DNA from 3 places in the Caldimonas aquatica genome. Region 1 is predicted to be linked to each of the others. Evidence: predicted binding sites of a transcription regulator. Region 1 holds the regulator's gene; each other region holds the start of a gene.
The links. The regulator FNR, encoded in region 1, switches genes on or off when oxygen is low (the NO sensors DNR and NnrR bind a similar motif). The targets are predictions, from matches to a motif close to TTGATNNNNATCAA.

Region 1 (7,547 bases):
CCCCTGTTCTTCCAGCGATCCACCACCGAGCCGGTGGCCGGGCTCAAGCCCTATACGGCGCTGCAACTCGCCGGGCGCGACGTGTACATCCGCGAGGGTTGCTACAACTGCCATTCGCAGATGGTGCGTCCGTTCCGCGCCGAGACGCTGCGCTACGGCCACTACTCGGTGGCCGGTGAGTTCGTCTACGACCACCCGTTCCAGTGGGGGTCCAAGCGCACCGGCCCGGACCTGCATCGCGTCGGCGGCCGCTACAGCGACGAGTGGCACCGCGTGCACCTGATCAATCCGCGCGACGTGGTGCCCGAGTCCAACATGCCCGCGTACCCGTGGCTGGCGACCAGCCCGCTCAACCCGGCCGAGATGGCCCCCAAGATGAAGGCGCTGCGCACCCTGGGCGTGCCCTACACCGACGAGGACATCGCCGGCGCGGCCGAGGCCGTCAAGGGCAAGACCGAGCTCGACGCCGTGGTGGCGTACTTGCAGTCGCTCGGCACCCACGTCAAGTAAGGAGGCCGCCATGCACCTGGACATCAACGATCTTCGTTCCATCGTGACGGTCGTCTCGTTGCTGGTCTTCCTCGGCATCTGCGGCTGGGCATATGCCCGACGCAACCGCAGCCGCTTCGAGGAAGCGGCCCAATTGCCGTTCCAGTCCGAGTGACCGGCCCGAGGAGAACTTCATGAGCGACTTCTTCAGCAACGGCTGGTCGGTCTTCATCGCCGTCACCACTGTCGTCAGCATCGCAGCGTGCCTGCTGCTCCTCATCGTGGCAAGCAAGCGCAAGGTGATGGCAGGCGACAACACCACCGGCCACGTGTGGGACGGAGATCTGCGCGAACTCAACAACCCGCTGCCGCGGTGGTGGATGGGCTTGTTCGTGCTGACCATCGTCTTTGCCGCCGCCTACCTCGTGTTCTATCCGGGCCTGGGCAGCTACCAGGGCAAGCTCGGATGGAGCCAAGCCACCCAGTACCAGGCCGAGATGGAGAAGGCCCGTGCACAGATTGAGCCGCTGTATGCGCGTTTCGAGGGCATGAACGCCGAACAGCTCGTGCAGGACCCGCAGGCCATGGCCATCGGCGAGCGGATCTTCGTCAACAACTGCGCGCAGTGCCACGGCTCGGATGCGCGTGGCAGCAAGGGTTTCCCCAACCTGACCGACACGGACTGGCTCTATGGCGGCAATCACGAGACGATCATGGAGTCCATCGCGAAGGGGCGTCATGGCGTCATGCCGCCGATGGCCGCCGCCGTGGGCGGCGCGCAGGACGTGCGCAACGTGGCGCACTATGTCCTGAGCCTGTCCGGCAGCCCCCACAACGCGATCGCGGCCCAGCTCGGCAAGGCCAAGTTCGGCGCGTGTGCCGCCTGCCACGGGGCCGATGGCAAGGGCAACCAGGCTCTCGGTGCGCCCAACCTCACCGACAAGGTCTGGCTGCACGGTTGGGGCGAACAGGCGATCATCAACATTATCACCAACGGCAAGGACAACCAGATGCCCGCTCACGCCGACAAGCTGACGCCGGCGCAGATTCGAGTCCTCGCCGCCTACGTCTGGGGCTTCTCCAACGGCCCTGCGGCCAGCACACGCACTGTCAACGCGCAATGAACGGATGCCCGCTGGCGATCAGCAGTTCCTGCCGGGGCCGTGTGCCCCGGCCGCGAGTTCCCAAGTGAAACGCAACCCTCACACCATCCCCATCCAGCCGGTTCCCGCCCACGGCGAGACGTCCGAACAGGTCGTCTCGCTGTATGCCAAGCAAAAAAAGATCTACGCGCGCTCGGTGAGCGGGTGGTTCGCGGGGTGGCGGTGGGCGCTGGTGTGGTTCACGCAGCTCATCTTCTACGGCCTGCCGTGGCTCGAATGGAACGGCCGGCAGGCCGTGCTATTTGACCTGCTGTCGCGCAGGTTCTACATCTTCAACCTCGTCTTGTACCCGCAGGACTTCATCTACCTCACCGCGTTGCTCGTCATCTCGGCGCTCGGGCTGTTTTTCTTCACGGCCGTGGCAGGGCGCCTGTGGTGCGGTTACGCATGCCCGCAGACCGTCTACACCGAGATCTTCATGTGGGTCGAGCGCCGCATCGAAGGCGACCGGATCGCGAGAATGCGGCTTGACGAAGGCCCCTGGACCTTCGAGAAGATCTGGCGCAAGACGGCCAAGCAGGCGGCGTGGATCGCGATCGCGTTGTGGACCGGTTTCACCTTCGTCGGCTACTTCACCCCCGTGCGCGAGTTGATAGCGGCTGCCGCGAGCTTCGCCCTCGGCCCCTGGGAGACCTTCTGGGTGTTCTTCTACGGCTTCGCAACGTACGGCAATGCCGGCTACATGCGCGAGCAGGTCTGCAAGTACATGTGTCCTTACGCGCGCTTCCAGAGCGCGATGTTCGACAAGGACACGATGATCATCACCTACGACACGCAACGCGGCGAGCCCCGTGGCTCGCGCTCGCGCAAGATCGATCCAAAGGCGGCGGGGTTGGGCGACTGCATCGACTGCACGCTGTGTGTGCAAGTCTGCCCCACCGGCATCGACATCCGTGACGGCCTGCAGTACGAATGCATCGGCTGCGCCGCATGCATCGACGTCTGCAACGGCGTGATGGACAAGATGGGCTACGAGCGCGGGCTCATCCGCTACTCCACCGAGAACGGCATGGAGCACGGGTGGACACGCGCCCAGATGTTTCGCCGGGTACTGCGCCCGCGGGTGCTGATCTACGGCGCGATCTTGCTCGGCATCAGCCTCGCCTTCGTCGCGAGCATCGCGCTGCGCAGCCCGTTCAAGGTCGACGTCATCCGAGACCGGGGTGCCCTTGCCCGCATCGTGGAGGACGGCCGCGTCGAGAACGTGTACCGGCTGCAGATCATGAACAGCACCGAGCGCGAGCAGCGCTACCGGATCTCGGTGGAAGGCATCGCCGGCATCTCGGTCGCCTCGCACTCGCAGGTCGACATCGCACCGGCCGAATCCCGCTGGGTGGCCGTTCGTGTGCAGGTCCCCCCGGAGTCTGCCGCCGAGCTGGCCGGGCGCTCCAGCCCCATCCAGTTCGCTATCGAGCGGTTGCCGGACGGCGAGGAGGCCGCTCGCACGGTGCACGAGAAGTCCACCTTCCTGGTGCCGCGCTGAACGCAGGAGCCCCCATGAAAACCCTCGAACCCTCCAAAACCCAGCCCCGCGCATGGTGGCGCGAACCTATGATGTGGCTCGTGGTGGGCGGACCTGCGGCCGTCATCCTGGCCGGCGTGGCGACCCTCGTCTTGGCGGTGTCGCGTCCTGATCCGGTGGTCGATCCCGACTACTACCGTCGTGGACTGGAGATCAACAAGACCATGGCCGAGCGCCAGGCCGCGGCGTCGGAAGCCCCGGCCGTCCGCCCCGCGCTCGAGGTCCGCAACCACGCGGCCACGGGTGGAACGCCCGGGCGATGAGCCCTCAAAGGATCAGGCGGCGCGACGATGCGCCGCCGAAGGAGTGCATGGATGGCGCAGCGGTGGATGTGGATCGCCTGGCCCGCGTTTCTGGTGGCGGGCCTGATCGAGATGTTGGTGTTCGCCTTCGTCGACCCGCGTGACCTGCACTGGCTCGGTGGCGGCGCGATCGAGTTGTCGCCGATGGCGATCTACACCCTGGCCTTCTTCCTTTTCTGGGCGGCCACGATGCTGTCCAGCATGCTGACGACCTTGCTGGCGCGCTCGCCCTTCGAGGTCAACCGCTGTCCTCTGACGGCGGATCAGCGCCCTCCTGCTTGCCCGCGCCCGCAGCACCGGTCCGCGTCCTGAAGAGCCGCGGGTCAGCGAGAAGGCGGGCCCGCCGCCAGCGGCGGCAGCGCATCGCACCCGAGGGCTAGGCTCAGCAGTTGTTGGCCGAGTTGACCAGCTTCTGCAGGCCTTCTTGGTCCAAGATGCGAATCTGGCGCTGCTTGACTTCCAGGAGCCCCTCGTCCTGGAACTTCGAGAAGGTGCGGCTCACCGTCTCCAGCTTGAGGCCGAGATAGCTGCCGATCTCCTCGCGCGTCATGCGCAGCACCAGCGAAGACGGAGAGAAGCCCCGCGCATGCAGGCGCTGCGTCAGGTTGAGCAGGAAGGCGGCAAGCCGTTCTTCTGCGCGCATGCTGCCCAGGAGCAACATCACTCCGTGGTCGCGCACGATCTCCCGACTCATGATCTTGTGGAACGAGTGCTGCAGTTCGGTGAACTCACGCGAAAGCGACTCCAGCTGCGAGTAGGGGATGACGCAGACCTGCGAGTCTTCCAGGGCCACCGCATCGCAGGTGTGGCGATCCTGGCTGATCGCGTCCAGCCCCAGCAGCTCGCCGGCCATCTGGAAGCCGGTCACCTGATCCCGCCCGTCCTCGGAGGAGATGCAGGTCTTGAAGAAGCCGGTGCGCACGGCGTAGAGGGACTGGAACGGATCGCCCGCGTGGAACAACGCCTCACCGCGCTTGACCGCCCTGCGGGTGGCAACCAGCGTGTCGAGCTTTTCCAGCTCTGGGCGCGACAGGCCCACCGGCAAGCACAGCTCCCGCAAATTGCAGCTGGAGCAGGCCACCTTCAGTTCGTTGAGTTTGATCATCTTCTTCGCAGTTCCGGTGGAACCCATTATCGGATGGCCGTGGCTTTCCCGAGGTGACCCCGCGTCCCATACGGACTCCTGCCTCGCGGACCGGATCACAGTGGAGCGGGAGCGGGCACGGTGGAGCAGCATGATCATCCTCAAGTACGGGTGGGATTCTTTCGCGTCGCAGCGACCGTGACCTTGAGACAGATCAAGCGCCCCGGAGTTCTGCCTTGGCACAGTGGAGCCACCATGGAGACCGTCCTTCCTCCTCTCGATCGCGAGTTGCTGGCCCGCTTCGATGTGCCCGGCCCTCGCTATACGTCGTATCCCACGGCCGACAGGTTCGTGGAGGCCTTCACGGAGTCGCACTACCGTCAGGCACTGGAGCAACGCGCCAGCGGGGTGGGGGGGCTGCACGCTCCGTTGTCGATCTACGTCCACATCCCGTTCTGCGAGTCGGTGTGCTACTACTGCGCCTGCAACAAGGTGATCACGAAGCACCACGAGCGCGCCGGCGAGTACCTGGACGCGCTCGACCGCGAAATCGCGATGCACCGCGAGGTGCTCGGCTCCGCGCAGGCCGTATCCCAGCTACATTTCGGAGGCGGCACGCCCACCTTCCTATCCGATGCGGAACTGGAGCGCGTGATGGGCAGCCTGCGCCGGGCTTTCCGGCTCGTTCCCGGCGGCGAGTACTCTATCGAGGTCGATCCTCGCACCGTCACTCCCGATCGTCTTGCACATCTCGCGCGGCTCGGCTTCAACCGGCTGAGCTTCGGTGTGCAGGACTTCGACCCCCAGGTTCAGAAGGCGGTCCACAGGGCCCAGTCTCGCGAGAGCGTCGCCGAGCTGATGGCAGCCGCCCGCCAGCTGAGCTTCGAGTCACTCAACGTGGATCTGATCTACGGACTGCCGCGACAGACCCCGGCGTCGTTCGCCCGCACGCTCGAGCAGGTCGGCGAGCTGCGTCCCGACCGCATCGCGCTGTACGCCTATGCGCATCTGCCCGAGCGCTTCAAGCCTCAGCGCCGCATCGATGCCAGCGAGCTGCCGAGCGCTGAGGACCGGATCTCGATGCTGTCGGGGGCCATCGCCAGCTTCCTAGGCCGGGGCTATGCGTACATCGGCATGGACCACTTCGCCTTGCATGACGACGCGCTGGCCGTGGCCAAGCGCCAGGGCCGGCTGCATCGCAACTTCCAGGGCTACAGCACGCAGCCCGACTGCGATCTGATCGGGCTGGGGGTGTCGGCCATCGGCCGCATCGGCGCCACCTACAGCCAAAATGCCAAGACGCTGCCCGAGTACTATGATGCACTCGCGCAGGGGCGTTTCCCGGTGGTGCGCGGTCTCGCGCTCGACAGGGACGACCTCGTGCGCCGTGCGGTCATCATGGCGCTGATGTGCCAGGGGCACGTGGTGTTCGAGTCGATCGAGGTCTCGTATCTCATCGACTTCCGCCGCTACTTCGCCGCCGAACTGGAACGGCTGGCGGCGCTGGCCGAGGAGGGGTTGGTCACGATCGAGCCCGACGGCGTGTGCGTCACGCCCATGGGGTGGTATTTCGTGCGTGGCATCGCGATGGTGTTCGACCGCTACCTCCAGGCCGACCGCAGCCGCCAGCGCTTCTCCAAGATCATCTGATGGTCTCGGGACTCGTCTTCACCGCGTTGTTGATGGGGCTCGCCGGCAGTCCTCACTGCGTGGCCATGTGCGGCGCTGCGACCGCCGGGGTGGGGTGCACCCGGCCGCGCCTGCTGTCGTTCCAGCTCGGCCGTTTGGCCGGCTATGCCACGCTGGGCGCCGTGGTGGCCACCTCGGCTGGCGCCCTTCAGTGGGGGGCCGAGCACAGCGCCTGGCTGCGCCCCTTCTGGGCGCTGTTTCACGTGGCCGTGCTCGCGCTCGGGATCGCCCTGGTCTGGCGCGGTCGTCAGCCGGCTTGGCTCGAAGGTCTGGCTCACCGCGTCTGGCAGGAGATGCGCCACCGCACGCTCGGCTGGTCCAGCCTGCAGGTGCCCTTCGCGGCGGGGCTGCTGTGGGTGCTGCTGCCGTGCGGGCTTCTGTACTCCGCCCTGATGGTGGCGGCACTCGCCCCAGGAGCCGGGCAGGGGGCCCTGGTGATGGCGGCCTTCGCCTTCGGTTCGGCGCTCGGCCTCCAGGTCGGGCCCATGCTGTGGCAGCGCTTCGGCGCCCGGGCGGGCGGGGGCACCCTCGCCGTGCGGCTGGCGGGGGGCTTCCTGCTCGCCTCGTCCGCGTGGGCCCTCGGCCATGGCGTGTGGTCCAAGGTGGCCGCCGGGGTGTGCTGAGCGGGCTCGGGTGGCGCCCCTGGGCGCGCCACCGCCTCCAGGTACGTGGGGCAAAGGCGGGCGCCGCCTCACGGTTGACCCCCCGAGGGGCCGGCCCAGCCCCGTCTCCCGCAGGGGTGGTGAAAGTCGTCTGAAAGCCGCCCTGACTTAGAATCTTTCGTTCGCGCAAGAACCCGATACCAACCACGTTCCGCGGAGCTTTCTCACATGTACCAGCACATCAAGGTGCCCGAGGGTGGCCAGAAGATCACGGTCAACCCGGACTTCTCGCTCAACGTTCCCGACAATCCCATCATTCCGTACATCGAGGGGGACGGCACCGGCTTCGACATCACGCCCGTGATGATCAAGGTGGTCGACGCTGCGGTGGCCAAGTCCTACGGTGGCAAGCGCAAGATCCACTGGATGGAGGTCTACGCCGGCGAGAAGTCGACCAAGGTGTACGGCCCGGACGTGTGGCTGCCCGAGGAGACGCTGCATGCCGTGCGCGAATACGTGGTCTCGATCAAGGGCCCGCTGACCACCCCGGTCGGTGGCGGCATCCGCTCGCTGAACGTCGCGCTGCGCCAGGAGCTGGACCTGTACGTCTGCCTGCGCCCGGTGCGCTACTTCAAGGGCGTGCCCTCGCCGGTCAAGGAGCCCGAGAAGGTCGACATGGTGATCTTCCGCGAGAAC
Region 2 (7,547 bases), 1.4 Mb from region 1:
CGCCGCCAGGTCGTCTTCGCCCGGCCCCGCGGTCGAGGCCTCGCCGGGCGCCCGCGCGCCAGCCTCGTCGAGCCAGCGTGCCGCACCGACGACGCGCACCGGGCCCGATTCGTCCAGCTCCGGCGCCTCGACGACGACCACGTGCTTCAGCGCGGGCATCGGCTCGCCCAGGGCGGCGATCGCGTCCCACTGCCTGCGCGACTGGACCACGAGCACCGAGGCCTCGCTGTCGCGCAGGATGTAGGCGATGCTGCCCGGGTTGTCGATGAGGTGCATCGGCACCGGCACGCAGGCCTCGGCGAGCGCGGCCTGGTCGATGCACACCGCATCGAGCCCGTTGGGCAGCAGCACGGCGACGCGCGCCTGACGGGGCAGGTGCAAGGCGGCGAGCGCCGCGCGCCAGGCGGCCACGCGCTCGCCGATCTCGCGCCACGTCAGCTCGCGCCAGCGGCCGGTGGCCTCGGCCTGCCGGTAGGCCGGCCCATGTGGGGTGGTGCGCACACGCCAGGCGAACAGCTCGGCCAGCGTGCTCACGGCATCGGGAGGCAGCGCCGCGCCCGTCGAAAGGGCGCCTGCGCTCACGGAGGGATTGCTGTGCATGAATGAGACGACGAGCAAGGAGGCGGCACCCGGGTGCCGCGAAGGGCCGCCAGCATACCCGAGGGCGGGCGCACTGCCCGTCTCGTCTCGTGACGCCCGCCCCGGCGCCGCAAGGTGCCCGGGGCGGCCCGCCTCCCGAAGCCGGCGGCTTGCATGTTCGCCCCCGGGGCGTGCGCCCCACCCCCCAAGGGGGGTCACGGCCCAGTCTGTCTGCCATCGTGGCCTCGCTGCAGCGAAGCCGCACGCCCGGCGCATCCCGCGGGCTCACCTCGTGTGCAGGCGCTGCCAGCGCCGGCGCGCCTGCACCAGGCACAGCGCGAAGACGACGAAGGCCACCACATGGCCGAGTGCGCCGGCCGCGCGCCAGGCCGGACCCGCCCACGGTGCGACAGAACGCGCCACCAATGAGACCTGCAGCAACACCAGCGGCAGGTAGAACACCCCCGCGTACTCGAGCTTGACCCCGACGACGGCCGGCAGGATCACGAGGGCGTGGGCCATCACCATGCTGATGACGAACCCGAGGCCCAGCGCATGCAGGGCGATGTCGCGCACCGGCTCACCCACGGCCGCCAGGGCCCATGCGGCCCCGCCCACCGCGAGCCACGCATAACCGAGCAGCAGGCACACGGCCATGTAGCGAGGCAAGCCCGTCGCCCGCACCGTGCGCCGCGCGATGTCGAACGCGCCGAGCCACGCCGCCAGTGCGACGAGCGCTGCGCCGAAGACGAGGTGCCCCGCGCGCGCCGCGGCGAAGCTGACCGCGGCGCCCGCATACAAGGCCACAAGCACCGCCACGAGCAGCGGCGCCGCCGCGCGCCGGCGCTGCATCAGCCGCGTCATCTCCAGCCGTTCGGCCGCGATCGTCACGACGAGGAAGGTGAACCACCAGGCATGCACGCCGTCGTGCCGCACGCCGGCCGCCCACGCCCCCGCGCCCATCACGAAGGCCATCGCCGCAGCGAGCAAGAGCGCCGTGTGCAGTGCAGGCTGCCGGCGCACGATGAGGGCGCTGTCGAGCGTGAAGGCCAGCGCGCCTGCCACGAGCAGCCACGCACCGGCCGCTTGCGCACCGAACACGAGCAGCACCGCCGCCGCCGCGGTCGCCGCGGGCGCCGCATATGCGGCCGGGTGGCCCAGCGCCACGGCCCGCTCCAGCCCGATCACGGTGCCGAAGAAGGCGCCGATCATCAGCGCCGCATGCTGCACCCCGGCCCAGGCCCAGGCCGCCCCTTCGACCGGCACGCCGGCGCGCAGCAGGCCGCCGCCCACCCCCAGCACCAGGGCCGCGGCCGCCCCGAGCGCCAGCGCCACCCGCCACCGTGCCTGCGCGCGGCGCCGGTCGGCACGGCGGGCCGGGCCGGCGCTCACCATCCCATGAAGCGCCGCGCCCGGGGGCTCAAGCGCGCCGGCGTCCAGGCGGGCTCCCAGGTCAGTTCGACCTCGGGCTCGCGCTCCGGCAGGAGGCGTTGCAGCGCCGCCTCGACCTCCTCCAGGATGAGGCCGGCCGCCGGGCAGGCGGCCGAGGTCATCGTCATCAGCACGTGCACGCGCTGCGGCTCGACGCGCACCCGATAGACGAGGCCCACGTCCACGATGTCCAGCGCCATCTCCGGGTCCACCACGCCATGCAGCGCGCGGTCGATCGGCTCGCGCAGCTCGGGCGGGCCTTCGTACTCGTAGGCCGGCGGGGCGGGGGCATCATCGTCCAAGGGCATCGGGCCACTCCTTCGCAAGGGTCGGGGCGCCCGCGTCGTCGGCCGCGTCTGGGGGCGTGTGCGGCCCACTCGCACGCGGCACGAACAGCACGGCGCGCAGGCGCTGCGGCTCTTGCACCAGGTCCTGCACGGTGTGGCGGTCCAGCACGCCGAAGAAGGCCGCGACCGCCTCGCGCAGCACGCCTTGCAGGCCGCACATGTCGGCGATCGAGCAAGGCGTGCGCCCAGCCCCGGGCCGGTCGGCCGGCTCCAGGCCCTGGCGCGGGCGCGCCTCGAAGCATTCGGCGAACGCGCCCTCGCCCTCGGCCCGCCGCACCACCTCACCGACGCCGATGGTGCCGGCCGGCCGTGCGAGTTGCAAGCCACCGCCCTTGCCGCGCACCGTCACAACCCAGCCTTGCCGTCCCAGGAAGTGCGCCACCTTGGTCAGGTGGCTTTCCGAGATGTCGAAGGCGGCGGCGATCTCGCCGACCGTCGCGCGCGGCTCGCCGCGGCCCGCGGCCAGGAAGATCAGCACGCGCAGCGCATAGTCGGTGAAGCTGGTCAACCGCATGGCGTCCCCATCGAGCACGGTGGGCCGGGCCGGCACCCCCCGCGGGCGGGCAGTGCGCCCGCCCCGGGGACCAAGATGTAAGGCCTCACGACCGCGCCGCCTTGGCGGCGGGCACGTCCAGCGTGCGCGGCTCACCCGAGTGGCGGCGCAGCAGGGCCGCGCCGTAGACGGCCAGGAACACCGCACCGGCGGCGAACACCACGTCGCCCGGCACACGCAGCCACACCAGCGCTTCCATCAGCTTCGAGTGCACGATCTCGGGCGAGCGGGCGTACCACAGGCCCTGGGTCACGCTGGCCCAGGCCTGGTAGATGCCGGCCGGCACGAGCGACATGAACACCATCATCGCCAGGCCCAGGTTCAAGCCCCAGAAGGCCGGCTTGAGCCACCGGTCGGCGTGCAGCTCACGGGCATAGAGGCCGCGCAGGCAGAACAGCATCAGGCCGATGCCGAGCATGCCGTACACGCCGAACAGCGCCGCATGGCCGTGGGCGGGCGTGAGGTTCAGGCCCTGCACGTAGTACAGCGAGGCCGGCGGGTTGATCGCAAAGCCCAGCAGGCCCGCGCCCACGGTGTTCCAGAAGCCCACCGCGACGAAGCACAGGATCGGCCACTTGTACGCGGCGACCCAGGGCGCGGCCTTGGTGCGCTGGTAGGTGGCCCAGCCTTCCAGGCCGATCAGGGTGAGCGGCACCACTTCGAGCGCCGAGAACACCGCGCCCACCGCGATCACCGACGTGGGGGTGCCGGTGAAGTACAGGTGGTGCAGCGTGCCCAGGATGCCGCCGAACAGGAACACGATGGTCTCCAGCACGATCGCGCTGTTGGCGGTGGCCGTGCGGATCAGGCCCAGGCGGGTGAAGATCAGCGCGATGACGGCCGTGGCGAACACCTCGAAGAAGCCTTCGACCCACAGGTGCACCAGCCACCAGCGCCAGTACTCGATCATCGAGTAGTGCGTGCCCTGGCCCCAGGTGAGCGAGGTCGCGTAGAAGCCGCCGATGCAGGTGGCCGACAGGAACACCATCGCGATCAGCCCGCGCGTCTCCGACGGACGCTTGAGCGCCGGCCACAGCGCGCGGCCCATCAGCAGCAGCCAGAACAGCAGGCCCACGAACAGCAGGATCTGCCACACGCGGCCCATGCTGGTGAACTCCAGCCCCTGGTTGCCGATCCAGAACGTGAAGTCGGCGCCCTGGCGTTGCAGGTGGCCGAGCCAGCTCGTGGCGGTTGAGCCGACGACGATGGCGATCAGCGCCCAGAACAGCACGTCCACGCCCAGCTTCTGCAGCCTGGGCTCCTGCCCCGAGAGCAGCGGCGCGATGTACAGGCCCGTGGCCAGCCAGGCGGTGGCGATCCAGAAGATGCCCACCTGGGTGTGCGCCGTGCGGCTCACCACATAGGGCAGCACCTCGGCCAGCGGCAAGCCGAACAGGCTCTGGCCTTCGACCGCATAGTGCGCGGTGACGATGCCCATGCCGATCTGCAGCAGGATGAGGCCGATCACCGCGAAGAAGTACTTGCGCGTGGCCCGCATCGAGGCCGTGGCCTTCGCGCCGAAGAGCGGGTCGGTCTTCGGCGCGGCCGGCTCCTCCTCGTGCTTGCGCGCGCTGTGGAACCACAACATCGCGGCGATGCCGCCCAGCAGCAGCACCACGCTCACGATGGACCACATCGCCGCCGAGGTGGTCATCGTGTTGCCCACCAGCGGCTCGTGCGGCCAGTTGCTGGTGTACGACAGGCCCTGCTCGCCCGGCCGGTCGGTGGCCGCCGCCCAGGCCGACCAGAAGAAGAACGCCGCCAGCGCCTTGCGGTCGTCGGCCGAGGGCAGCGCGTCGGCCGTCATCGCGTAGGCCTCGCGCAAGCCGTCGAACTCGGGGGCTGCGCCGAACAGGCCCGCGTAGTGCTGCGCCGTCTGCTCGATGGCCCGGGCACGCTCGCGCGAGACGACGATGACGCCGCGCGACCCGTCGTAGGTGTTGCGGCGGAACTCGCTCTTGACCCACGCGTCGAGGGCGCCGCGCTGCTCGACGCCCAGCTGCTCGTAGGGCTTGCCGTAGCGTTGCGCGGCCCCGAGGTCGCGCAACGCCAGCGCCTCGCGGTGCAGCCAGTCGGCCGACCAGTCCGGCGCGACGTAACTGCCGTGGCCCCAGACGGTGCCCAGCTGCTGGCCGCCGGCGGCGAGCCAGGCCTGCTGGCCGCGCGTGACCTCGCCCTCGCCGAACAGCACCTGGCCGTCCTGGCTGACCACCGCCTTGGGGATGGGCGGGGCCTGGAGGTGGATCTGCCAACCCAGGAAGCCCAGGGCGGCGAACGAAAGCAGGAAGATGACGCCCAGCCATCTCCACAGGGTGCGGGTGGATCTCATCGGGGAACCTCGTCGGTGGATGGGGAAGGAGGGCCGGCCGGGCGAGCCGGCCCCCGAGGGCTCATTGGCAGGAGCCGCAGCAGGTGGAGCCCGCCGCCGGCGCCAGCTTGACGATGCGCACGCGCCAGACCTCCGGGCCGCGCTCGAGGTAGTCCCAGCCGAACGCGCCGGGCAGCTCGGCCTGGAACTGGTAGTACAGCGGCTTGGGATCGTGGTCGTTCACCAACTCCATGGCGTGGCCCGGCTCGAGCTTCGCGAAGGTGGAGAAGATGAGCGGGTGCCGCTCGCGCGGCACGATGGTTCGCACATCGACGGTGGTGACGGTGAGGGTCATGCAAACGCTCCAAAGATGTATCTCTGATACAGCTATTCTGGGCGAGCCCCCACCCCCAAAGCAATACGATGGGTACATCTTTTTGAGCGAGGTCAAGGAGCGGCACCGGGCTTCGTGGAAGAAGCCCCGCCGGCGTGGAGACGCGCCTCCACCCACTCCTGGGTGCACTCTTGCAGCCCGAGGGGCTCGGTGCGCCTGCCTGTGATGCGCGCCGGGCGCGCGACACTCAGCGGTTGCGACTGCGGGACGCGGAGCGGCTCGCCGGGCGAGGCCGCGTCGCGGCATGGGCTGCCGGCTGGCCGACGATGGGGATGGTCTTGCGGGCCGCTCGCACCGGCGAGGCGCCACGTGCCGGCGCAAGCTCCATCCCGAGCAGCTGGGCGGCCGCGGCGGTGGAGCCCACCGCGTCGGCGAGCGTCATGCGGTCGAGCTCGCGCATGAAGGCCTCGACGGCGCGCTGCAAGCCCCGCTTGAGATTGCAGGTGGCGAGGATCGCGCAGTCGTGGACGGCGCCGCGCTCATGGCATTGCACGACCGAGAAGTCCTTCTCGGCCATGCGCACCACGTCGCCGATGGAGATCTGAGAGGGGGCCCGTGCGAGGCGCGCGCCGCCTGCGCGCCCGCGCACCGTCTCGATGAAGCCGTGCTGGCCGAGCTCGTGCACGATCTTCATCAGATGGTTGCGCGAGATGCCGTAGGCCCGCGCCATCTCGTCGATCGTGGCCACGCCCCCTTCGCGGTGCTTGAGCGCCAGGTAGATCAGCACCCGCAGGGTGTAGTCGGTGTAGACCGTAAGGCGCATGGCGGGGGCTCGGCGAAAAGATGTGCGGCGCATACATTCTAACTCACCCGTACCTGCGCGCGCGCCGCAGGCACGAAGAATGCCTCCGGCCTGGGCGCATGAAGACATCGACAGACACGCCGCACCGTTGGCAATTCGAACGCGCCGGGGGCATGGACCAGGTCGTCTTTCGCTCGGGCGCCGACATCCTCCGTCTGGACGAGCTGGACCAGACCTTGTGGGCCGCACTCGCCTGCCCGACCCGGGGGCTGGCGCTCGACGACCGCACGCTCGACCTCCTCGACACCGACGGCGACGGCCGCATCCGCCCGCCGGAGGTGCTCGCGGCCACGCAGTGGATGCGCGAGCGCCTGAAGGACGCCGACCGCCTGCTGCTCGGCACCGATCGCCTGCCGCTGGACGCGCTGCGCGACGACACCGCCGCGGGCCGGGCCCTGCGCGACGAGGCCCGGCGCACGCTCGAACTGGCGGGCCGGCCGTCGGCCCCCGAGGTGGGGCTGGACGACGTGCTGGAGCGGCTGCGCAACGTCCACCGGCAGCGCGCCAACGGCGACGGCGTGGTGCCGGCGAGCGCCGCCGACGACGAAGACCTCGCGCAACTGATCCGCGACATTCAGCGCACGCACGGCAGCACGACGGACCGCAGCGGCGAGCCGGGCGTCGACCTGTCGCGCGTGGAGGCGTTCTTCCGCGACGCCGAGGCCTGGGTCGCGTGGCGGGCCCAGCGGCCGGGGCCGCAGGCGCAGGTGCTGGGCCCGCACACCGAAGAGGCGGCCGCCACGCTCGCGCGCATCCGCCCCAAGATCGAGGACTACTTCACCCGCTGCCGGCTCGCAGCATACGACCCGGCGGCCGTGGGCGCGATGAACCCGACGCCCGAGCAGTACCGCGCGCTGGCGGCCGCCCGGCTCACGCCCCAGGCGGCTGCGCTGGCCGAGCTGCCGCTGGCGGTGGCGGCCCCCGGCCGGCCGCTGCCGCTCGTGCGCGAGGCGGTCAACCCCGCGTGGGCCGACGCGCTCGACGCCTTGCGCACGCAGGTGGTCGAGCCGCTGCTCGGCGGCTCGCGCGAGCGACTCACCGAAGCCGAATGGCACGAGCTCGATCGACGGCTCGCGCCCTGGCGCCGCTGGCTGGAGGGCAAGCCCGGCGCGCCGCTGGACGTGCTGGGCACC
Region 3 (7,547 bases), 490 kb from region 1:
GCGCGCGCCGAGTATGCGGCCTACGACGCGCGGCGGCAGGATTTCCGCGCGCTCACGATGCGCTACCGGGACCAACTGCGGGCGCTGTATGCGAGCCCCCTGCCCGAGACGGACAAACGCAGCCGCAAGGCCGCCCTGTTCGCCCAGATGCGCGCCGAACACGAGCGGATGAAGGCCGAGCGCTGGGGCGGGCATTCGGGCTACGATGGGTGGTTCGAGCGTGCCAACAACGCGGCGCTGGGCGTGCTGGGGGCCTACAACGAGCTGGTGCCCGGGTTCGAGCGGCTGTTCGTGGCCGAGGGGCGCGACTTCGAGCGCTTCTACGCGGCGGTGAGGCGCTTGGCACAAGCGCCGCAGGACGAACGCCGTGCGGCCCTGGCGATGCCCAGCGTGGCGGCGGCGCCGGCGCGATGATGCAGCCGGCGGGCGGAGGGAAGGCGATGAGCGAGATCTCGATTCGACGCGAACACCGGCTGGGGTTGCCCCGGGCGCGTGAGCTCGCGGCGAAATGGGCCGAGGATGCCGAGGAGCAGTTCGGGATGAGCTGCCGCGTCGAGCAAGGCACCGAGGCCGACTGCATCCGCTTCGCCCGCCCCGGGGTGGAGGGGACGCTCACCGTGGCCGGCGACCGCTTCGAGCTGTACGTCAAGCTCGGCACGCTGCTCGCGGGCTTTCGCAAGCGCATCGAGACCGAGGTGGAGAAGAACCTCGACGTGCTGCTGGCGCGCGAGGCGCCGCGGCTGGAGGCGTCACGGGCCGAGGCCGAGCGCCGGGCGAAGAAGGAAGGCTGAGGCTGCCGGCGCCGGCGCTCAGATCACTTCAGGGACTCGATGAGGTCGATGTAGTCCTGCATCGCCTGCTCACGGGTGCGGCCCTTGAGCGCTTCCCAGGCGTCGTACTTGGCGCGGCCGACGAAGTCGGTGAAGCCGGGGCGCTCGCCCTGCACGTCCCCGGCGGTCGCCTGCTTGTACAGGGCGTAGATCTTCAGCAGCGTCATGTTGTCCGGCTTTTCGGGCAGCGACTTGGACTCGGCGACGGCTTGTTCGAAACGGGCTTGGAGGTCGGACATGGCAGGCTGTGGCGACGAAGGGTGGAAGAAGGCACCGGCAGAGCCGAAGTGCTTTTCGTACGAACGTTCGTGCGGCAATGCTACACCCTTTGTGGCGGCGGGCGGTGAACCCGACGCCGCCGCGGGTGTTCGCAGCCGCGCGTTCACTCGACGCGGTGAGGGCGGTCGTTCGCGCTCTCCGGCGCCGGGGCGCCCCACTGCCGCCGGGCGGCGGCGCGGAATTCGGTGGGGGCCAGGCCTGTGGCCCGCGTGAAGAAGCGGGTGAAGTACGCGGCATCCGAGAAACCGAGCGACAGCGCGATCTCCTTGACGCTCAGCAAGGTGTAGGCCAGATCGCGCCGCGCCTGCAGCAGCAGCCGCCCGTGCAAGGCCCCCAGGGCGGAGGTGCCGAGCACGCCGCGGCAGATGCGGTTGAGCTGGGTCGGCGTGAGGCCCAGCTGCTCGGCATACCAGGGAATCCGGCGCTCCTCGCGGTAGTGCCGCTCCAGCAGGGCGCGAAAGCGCCGGGCGTGCTGCAGGCCCCGGCCCGAGCCGCCTGCGGCTTGCCCGGCGGCATGCTCGGCCGCGCGGCCCACCCGCACGAGCAACTGGGTGAGGCAGGCGGCCAGCGCGGTCAGGCGCCAGGGGGCATCGCCGGCGAGTTCCTGCGCCAGCACGCCCAGTTGCTGGCGGACGGGCTCGAACCAGAGGCGGTCGGCCTCGCGTGGAAACTGCAGGCAGGCCGGATGGGCCAGCCGCTCGGCCAGGCCCGGGGTGGCTTGCAGCAGCGCGTCGACTTGCTGCTGCACGACGGTCAGGATCACCCCGTCGACGTCGCGCGAGAAACGAAAGCCATGCACGACCAGGGCCGGCACGAAGATCACGCACGGCGCGGCGAAGGGCAGCCGCCGGTCCTCGAACACCGCCTCGCCGTCACCGGCGCCCAGACATAGCAACTGCACGAACACGTCGTGCCGATGGGGTCGGATCTCCCAGTCGTACAGACGGCTGCGCTCTGCGATCGACTCCAGATGCAGGTTCTCCGGGATGAGCGGCTGCTCATGCTCCCCGTACAGCGCGTAGGTGGGAACGGACTTCATGGCGGGACGGGCGGGGCGGGTGCCCCCGGCGCGGCAGCGGGCGCCCGACCTCGGGCGCCACCTGTCGCACGAATGTTCCGATTGTCCAAGCCTTTGTGTTTTCCGTCTATTTGCACGCGGGCCGCAGCCGCCTAATCTCGTTGATACAAGACAAGGAGACATGCCATGAAGAAGGTGCAGGTGGCCATCATCGGCTCCGGACCCTCGGGGCTGCTGCTGGGGCAGCTGTTGTACAAGGCGGGCATCGACAACCTCATCCTCGAGCAGCGCAGCAAGGAGTACGTGCTGGCCCGCATCAGGGCGGGGATCATCGAGCAGATCGCCCAGGACCTTCTGGACGAGGCCGGGGTGGGGGCGCGCATGCACCGCGAGGGGCTGGTGCACCACGGCATCGAGCTGGCCTTCAAGGGCGAGCGCCACCGCATCGACATGCACCGGCTCACCGGCGGCAAGTCGGTGATGGTGTACGGCCAGACGGAAATCACGCACGACCTCATGGACGCGCGCGAGGCCGAGGGCTTGCCCACGGTGTACGAGGCGGCCCACGTCAGCATCCACGATTTCGACGGCGCGCGGCCGCGGGTGCGCTACGAGAAGGACGGCCGCACGCACGAGATCGAGTGCGACTTCATCGCGGGATGCGACGGCTTTCACGGCGTGTGCCGGGCGAGCGTGCCGGCGCAGGCGATCAAGACGTACGAGCGGGTCTACCCCTTCGGATGGCTGGGCATCCTCTCGGACACCCCGCCGGTGTCCGACGAGCTGATCTACACCCATCACGAACGCGGCTTCGCCCTGTGCAGCATGCGCTCGCCCACGCGCAGCCGGCATTACGTGCAGGTGCCGCTCACCGAGAAGGTGGAGGACTGGAGTGACGAGCGGTTCTGGGACGAGCTGCGCGCCCGGCTGGACCCGGTGGCCGCGGAGCGGCTGGTGACCGGGCCGTCGATCGAGAAGAGCATCGCGCCGCTGCGCAGCTTCGTCGCCGAGCCGATGCGCTTCGGGCGGCTGTTCCTGGCCGGCGATGCGGCCCACATCGTGCCGCCCACCGGCGCCAAGGGGCTCAACCTGGCCGCGTCGGACGTGCGTTATCTCTCGCGCGCCCTGATCGAACACTACCGGGAGGGCAGCAGCGCCGGCCTGGACCACTATTCGCAGAAAGCCCTGCGCCGCATCTGGAAGGCCGAGCGCTTCTCCTGGTACATGACCAGCCTCTTGCACCGCTTTCCCGAGCATGGGGAGTTCGGGCAGAAGATCCAGGAGGCCGAACTGGACTACCTCGTGCACTCGGAGGCGGCGTCGACGTCGCTGGCCGAGAACTATGTCGGACTTCCCTTCGAGGACTGAATCCCGCCCAGGGTCCGACCTTGACGAACGTCAAGGTCGCCCTGATGTGCGCCGCCTACGATGCCCCTGACCCGGAGCCCCGCCGGGCGGGGATGCGTTCGCCGTGCCGGCCCGGTTGGGCTGGGCCGCGGCGGCGACGACCGGGGACGTGGAGCGCGCATGGGATTCTTTCGCTGGAAGCTCTCGACGAAGCTGTTCGTCGTGGGCATCACCTTTCTGGTCCTGGCTCTGGGCTCGACGGGGCTGACGCTGTGGGTGAGCTGGCAGCTCGAAGGCGGCGCGGCCGCGGTCAACGAAGCCGGGCGGCTGAGGATGATGAGCTACCGGCTCGCGCTGGCCTTGCCCCATGCGTCGCCGGCCGACCTGCAGGCCCAGGCCGAGCGCTTCGAGCGCGGGTTGGACCTGCTGGAGCACGACGACCCGCGCCGACCGCTGTTCGTGCCGCGCGACGGGGAGGTCCACCTGCGCTTCCTGGCGGTGCAGGACCGCTGGAAGGAACTGCGTGCCCGCTGGCTCGGGCCGGCCCGCCCCGACGGCGGGCGCGTGCTGGACGAGGCCGACGCGTTCGTGATCCTCGTCGACGATTTCGTCTCGTCGATCGAGCACCATCTGTCGCGCTGGACGGCACTGCTCCACGTGGTCCAGTTCGCGATCATGGGGCTCGCGCTCGCCAGCGCGATCGCGCTCATGTACACCGGCTACCTGCTCGTGCTGGAGCCTCTGGCCCGCCTGCAACGGGGCTTGCAGCGCCTGGCGCAAGGCGACTTCTCCGAGCGCATCGAGGCCCGCACGCAGGACGAGTTCGGCGACCTGGCGCGGGGCTTCAACCTCATGGCCGAGCAGTTGGGGCAGGCATACGGCGACCTCGAGGACAAGGTGCGCGAGAAGACCGCGCGGCTCGAGGTGAAACGCGAGCGGCTCTCGGCGCTGTACGAGATCTCGAGCTTCGTGTCGTCGGCGACCTCCATCGAGGCGCTGATGCAAGGCTTTGCGAAGAAGGTGCGCACCGTCGCGAAGGCCGATGCCGTGGCCGTGCGCTGGAGCGATGCGAGCCGCCAACGCTTCGTGATGGCCGGCAACGACTGCCTGCCCGAGCCGATGGCCGAGGCCGAGCGGTGCCTGGTGGCCGGCCAGTGCCACTGCGGCACGAGCGACGACGCCGCCCCGGTGCGGGTGATCCCGATCCGCGAAGCGCGCTCCGGCCCCGCGCTGCCGCATTGCGAGCAGGCCGGCTACCGAACCCTGGTGACGGTGCCGGTGCGCACCCACCAGCGCACGCTGGGCGAGATCGACCTGTTCTATCGCGGGGACGTGGTGCTGGCCGAAGACGAGCGCGGCCTGTACGAGGCCATGGGCCAGCACCTGGCCGGCGCGATGGAAGCCCTGCGCGCAGCCGCGATCGAGCGCGAGTCGGCCATCGCCGAGGAGCGCGCTTTGCTCGCGCGCGAGCTGCACGACTCGATCGCGCAGTCGCTCGCCTTCTTGAAGCTGCAAGTGCCGTTGCTGCGGCAGGCCGTGGCGCGCGCCGACGCCGAGGGCATCGAGCGCGTGCTCGGCGAGATCGAGATGGGCATCCGCGAGAGCAATGCCGACGTGCGGGAGCTGCTGCTGCACTTTCGCACCCGCGCGCACGCGGACGACATCGAGGTGGCCCTGCGCACGACTTTGCAGAAGTTCGAACATCAGACCGGTATCGGGGCCAGCCTAGAGGTGCGCGGGCCGGGGCTGCCGCTGGACGCGGACGTGCAGATCCAGGTGCTGCACGTGGTGCAGGAGGCTTTGTCCAACGTGCGCAAACATGCCCAGGCGACGCATGCCTGGGTGGAGGTGGACCAGTGGCCGGTGTGGCGCTGTCGCATCCGCGACGACGGCAAGGGATTCGATGCCCGCTCGGGCGCGCCGGACTCCACCCACGTCGGACTGGCGATCATGCGCGAACGGGCGGCACGCATCGGCGCGACGATCGAGATCCAGTCCGCGCCCGGGCAGGGCACCTCGGTGCTGCTGACGCTGCCGCCGCGCACGGCGGCGGCCGAGCAGGCGCGCACCTTGCCGGAGGCGGTGTCGTGACGGTATCGTGAGGCTTCGCACACTTCCGTCCGGACTTCCGATCGCTTGCCCATGAACGCGCCGATCCGCATCCTCCTGGTGGACGATCACAACCTGTTCCGCCGCGGCCTGGCCGCCTTGCTGGCGCAGGAGCCCACGTTGCAGGTGGTGGGCCAAGCCGGCGATGCAGGAGAGGCGCAGCGCCTGCTGGCCGAGCTGCGCCCCGACGTGATGCTGCTCGACAACCACCTGCCCGGCGTGCGTGGCGTCGACGCGATCCCCGGCCTGCGCGAGGTGCATCCCGGCTGCCGCATCATCGTGCTCACGGTGAGCGAGGATGGGGCCGATCTGGCGGCCGCGCTCAAGGCCGGTGCGGCCGGTTACCTGCTCAAGACGGTCGAGGGCGAGATGCTCATCGACGGCATCCGGCGTGCGATGCGCGGCGAGTCGGTGGTGAGCCCCGAGATGACCGAAAAGCTCATTGCAGCCTTCCGCAGTGCGACCGCCAGCCCCGCACAAGCCGAGGAAGCGGAGGAGCCCGAGTCCGACGCTGGCCACGGAGGGCTCTCGCCGCGGGAGACGGAGATCCTGCGCGAGATCGCGCGCGGTGCGAGCAACAAGGAGATCGCGCGCACCCTCGGCATCGCCGAGACGACCGTCAAGATCCACGTGCAGCGCATCCTGCGCAAGCTCAACCTCACCTCGCGGGTGCAGGCCGCCGTGTATGCGAGCGGGCGCGGCCTGGCTTGAGGCAGCGCAAACACCGGCGCGAAAGCGGCCGGTGTAGTTCTTTCGAACGACAGGGCCCGCGGGCCCTGTCGTTCTTTGGAAGCAAGCGTTCGACCCAAGCGGAGAATGTTCGCGCAGGCGCGCTCTTCCTACAGTGGAGCCATCGTTTGAAAGAAGGAAAACACGATGGCCGCAACCCCTGTCGCGAGTGACGCCCGCCGGCGCCAGGCCGTGTCGGTGCTCATCGTCAGCACGCTCGCGTTCACCGTCTGCTTCATGGTGTGGATGATGTTCGGCGTCATCGGCATCCCGCTGAAGAAGACGCTCAACCTCAACGCCACCGAGTTCGGCCTGCTCACGGCCACGCCCGTTCTCACCGGCTCGCTCGTGCGCGTGCCGCTGGGCATCTGGACCGACCGCTACGGCGGTCGCATCGTGATGGCCATCCTCATGGCTGCCACCGTCCCGGCCATCTGGATGATGTCGTATGCCACCGAGTTCTGGCACTTCATCGTGATCGGCCTGTTCGTTGGCCTGGCCGGCGGCTCGTTCTCGGTGGGCACGCCTTACGTGGCCCGCTGGTTCCCGAAGGAGCGGCAAGGCTTTGCGATGGGCGTGTATGGAGCAGGCAACTCCGGGGCCGCCGTCAACAAGTTCGTGGCGCCGGCGCTGGTGGTGGCGTTCGGCTGGACGATGGTGCCTCAGGTGTACGCGGCAGTGATGCTCGGCACCCTGATCCTGTTCTGGATCTTCAGCTACCACGACCCCGCCCACCTCGTGCCCAGCAACGTGCGCTTCGTGGACCAGCTCAAGGCGCTGAAGGACCCGACGGTCCTCAAGTACTGCCAGTACTACAGCATCGTCTTCGGCGGCTACGTGGCGCTGTCGTTGTGGATGGTGCAGTACTACGTCGGCGAGTACGGACTCGACATCCGTGTCGCGGCGCTGCTGGCCGCGTGCTTCTCGTTGCCCGGCGGCGTGCTGCGTGCGATCGGCGGCTGGCTGTCCGACAAGTACGGCGCCCATGCCGTCACGTGGTGGGTGATGTGGGTGAGCTGGATCTGCCTGTTCCTGCTGAGCTACCCGCAAACCGACTTCACCATCCTCACGCTCGAAGGCCCGAAGACCTTCCACATCGGTCTCAACGTGTACGCCTTCACCGTCTTGATGTTCGTGCTCGGCATCGCGTGGGCGTTCGGCAAGGCGAGCGTATTCAAGTACATCGCCGACGACTACCCGAAGAACATCGGTGCGATCTCGGGCATCGTCGGGCT

Region 2: a site for FNR is predicted at 5,656-5,669, ahead of OMP39_RS00140 (DUF2249 domain-containing protein). Genes of this name have one in related genera too.
Region 3: a site for FNR is predicted at 3,516-3,529, ahead of OMP39_RS11445 (type IV pili methyl-accepting chemotaxis transducer N-terminal domain-containing protein). Genes of this name have one in related genera too.

What each region holds. Positions count from the first base shown of each region.
Region 1 covers NZ_CP110257.1:2,021,460-2,029,006, reverse strand. The annotation lists gene ccoO (cytochrome-c oxidase, cbb3-type subunit II) at 1-510, shown strand, start outside; gene OMP39_RS09190 (cbb3-type cytochrome oxidase subunit 3) at 521-664, shown strand; gene ccoP (cytochrome-c oxidase, cbb3-type subunit III) at 684-1,613, shown strand; gene ccoG (cytochrome c oxidase accessory protein CcoG) at 1,618-3,135, shown strand; gene OMP39_RS09175 (FixH family protein) at 3,150-3,437, shown strand; gene OMP39_RS09170 (hypothetical protein) at 3,489-3,788, shown strand; gene fnr (fumarate/nitrate reduction transcriptional regulator Fnr) at 3,859-4,581, opposite strand; gene hemN (oxygen-independent coproporphyrinogen III oxidase) at 4,816-6,210, shown strand; gene OMP39_RS09155 (sulfite exporter TauE/SafE family protein) at 6,210-6,872, shown strand; gene icd (NADP-dependent isocitrate dehydrogenase) at 7,080-7,547, shown strand, end outside.
Region 2 covers NZ_CP110257.1:26,249-33,795, reverse strand. The annotation lists gene OMP39_RS00165 (AMP-dependent synthetase/ligase) at 1-582, opposite strand, end outside; gene OMP39_RS00160 (hypothetical protein) at 865-1,974, opposite strand; gene OMP39_RS00155 (metal-sulfur cluster assembly factor) at 1,968-2,318, opposite strand; gene OMP39_RS00150 (RrF2 family transcriptional regulator) at 2,302-2,871, opposite strand; gene OMP39_RS00145 (nitric-oxide reductase large subunit) at 2,957-5,239, opposite strand; gene OMP39_RS00140 (DUF2249 domain-containing protein) at 5,301-5,573, opposite strand; gene OMP39_RS00135 (Rrf2 family transcriptional regulator) at 5,800-6,375, opposite strand; gene OMP39_RS00130 (hypothetical protein) at 6,474-7,547, shown strand, end outside.
Region 3 covers NZ_CP110257.1:2,514,691-2,522,237, reverse strand. The annotation lists gene OMP39_RS11470 (aminopeptidase) at 1-414, shown strand, start outside; gene OMP39_RS11465 (polyhydroxyalkanoic acid system family protein) at 441-791, shown strand; gene OMP39_RS11460 (acyl-CoA-binding protein) at 815-1,069, opposite strand; gene OMP39_RS11455 (helix-turn-helix domain-containing protein) at 1,213-2,148, opposite strand; gene pobA (4-hydroxybenzoate 3-monooxygenase) at 2,314-3,495, shown strand; gene OMP39_RS11445 (type IV pili methyl-accepting chemotaxis transducer N-terminal domain-containing protein) at 3,655-5,565, shown strand; gene OMP39_RS11440 (response regulator) at 5,617-6,294, shown strand; gene OMP39_RS11435 (MFS transporter) at 6,460-7,547, shown strand, end outside.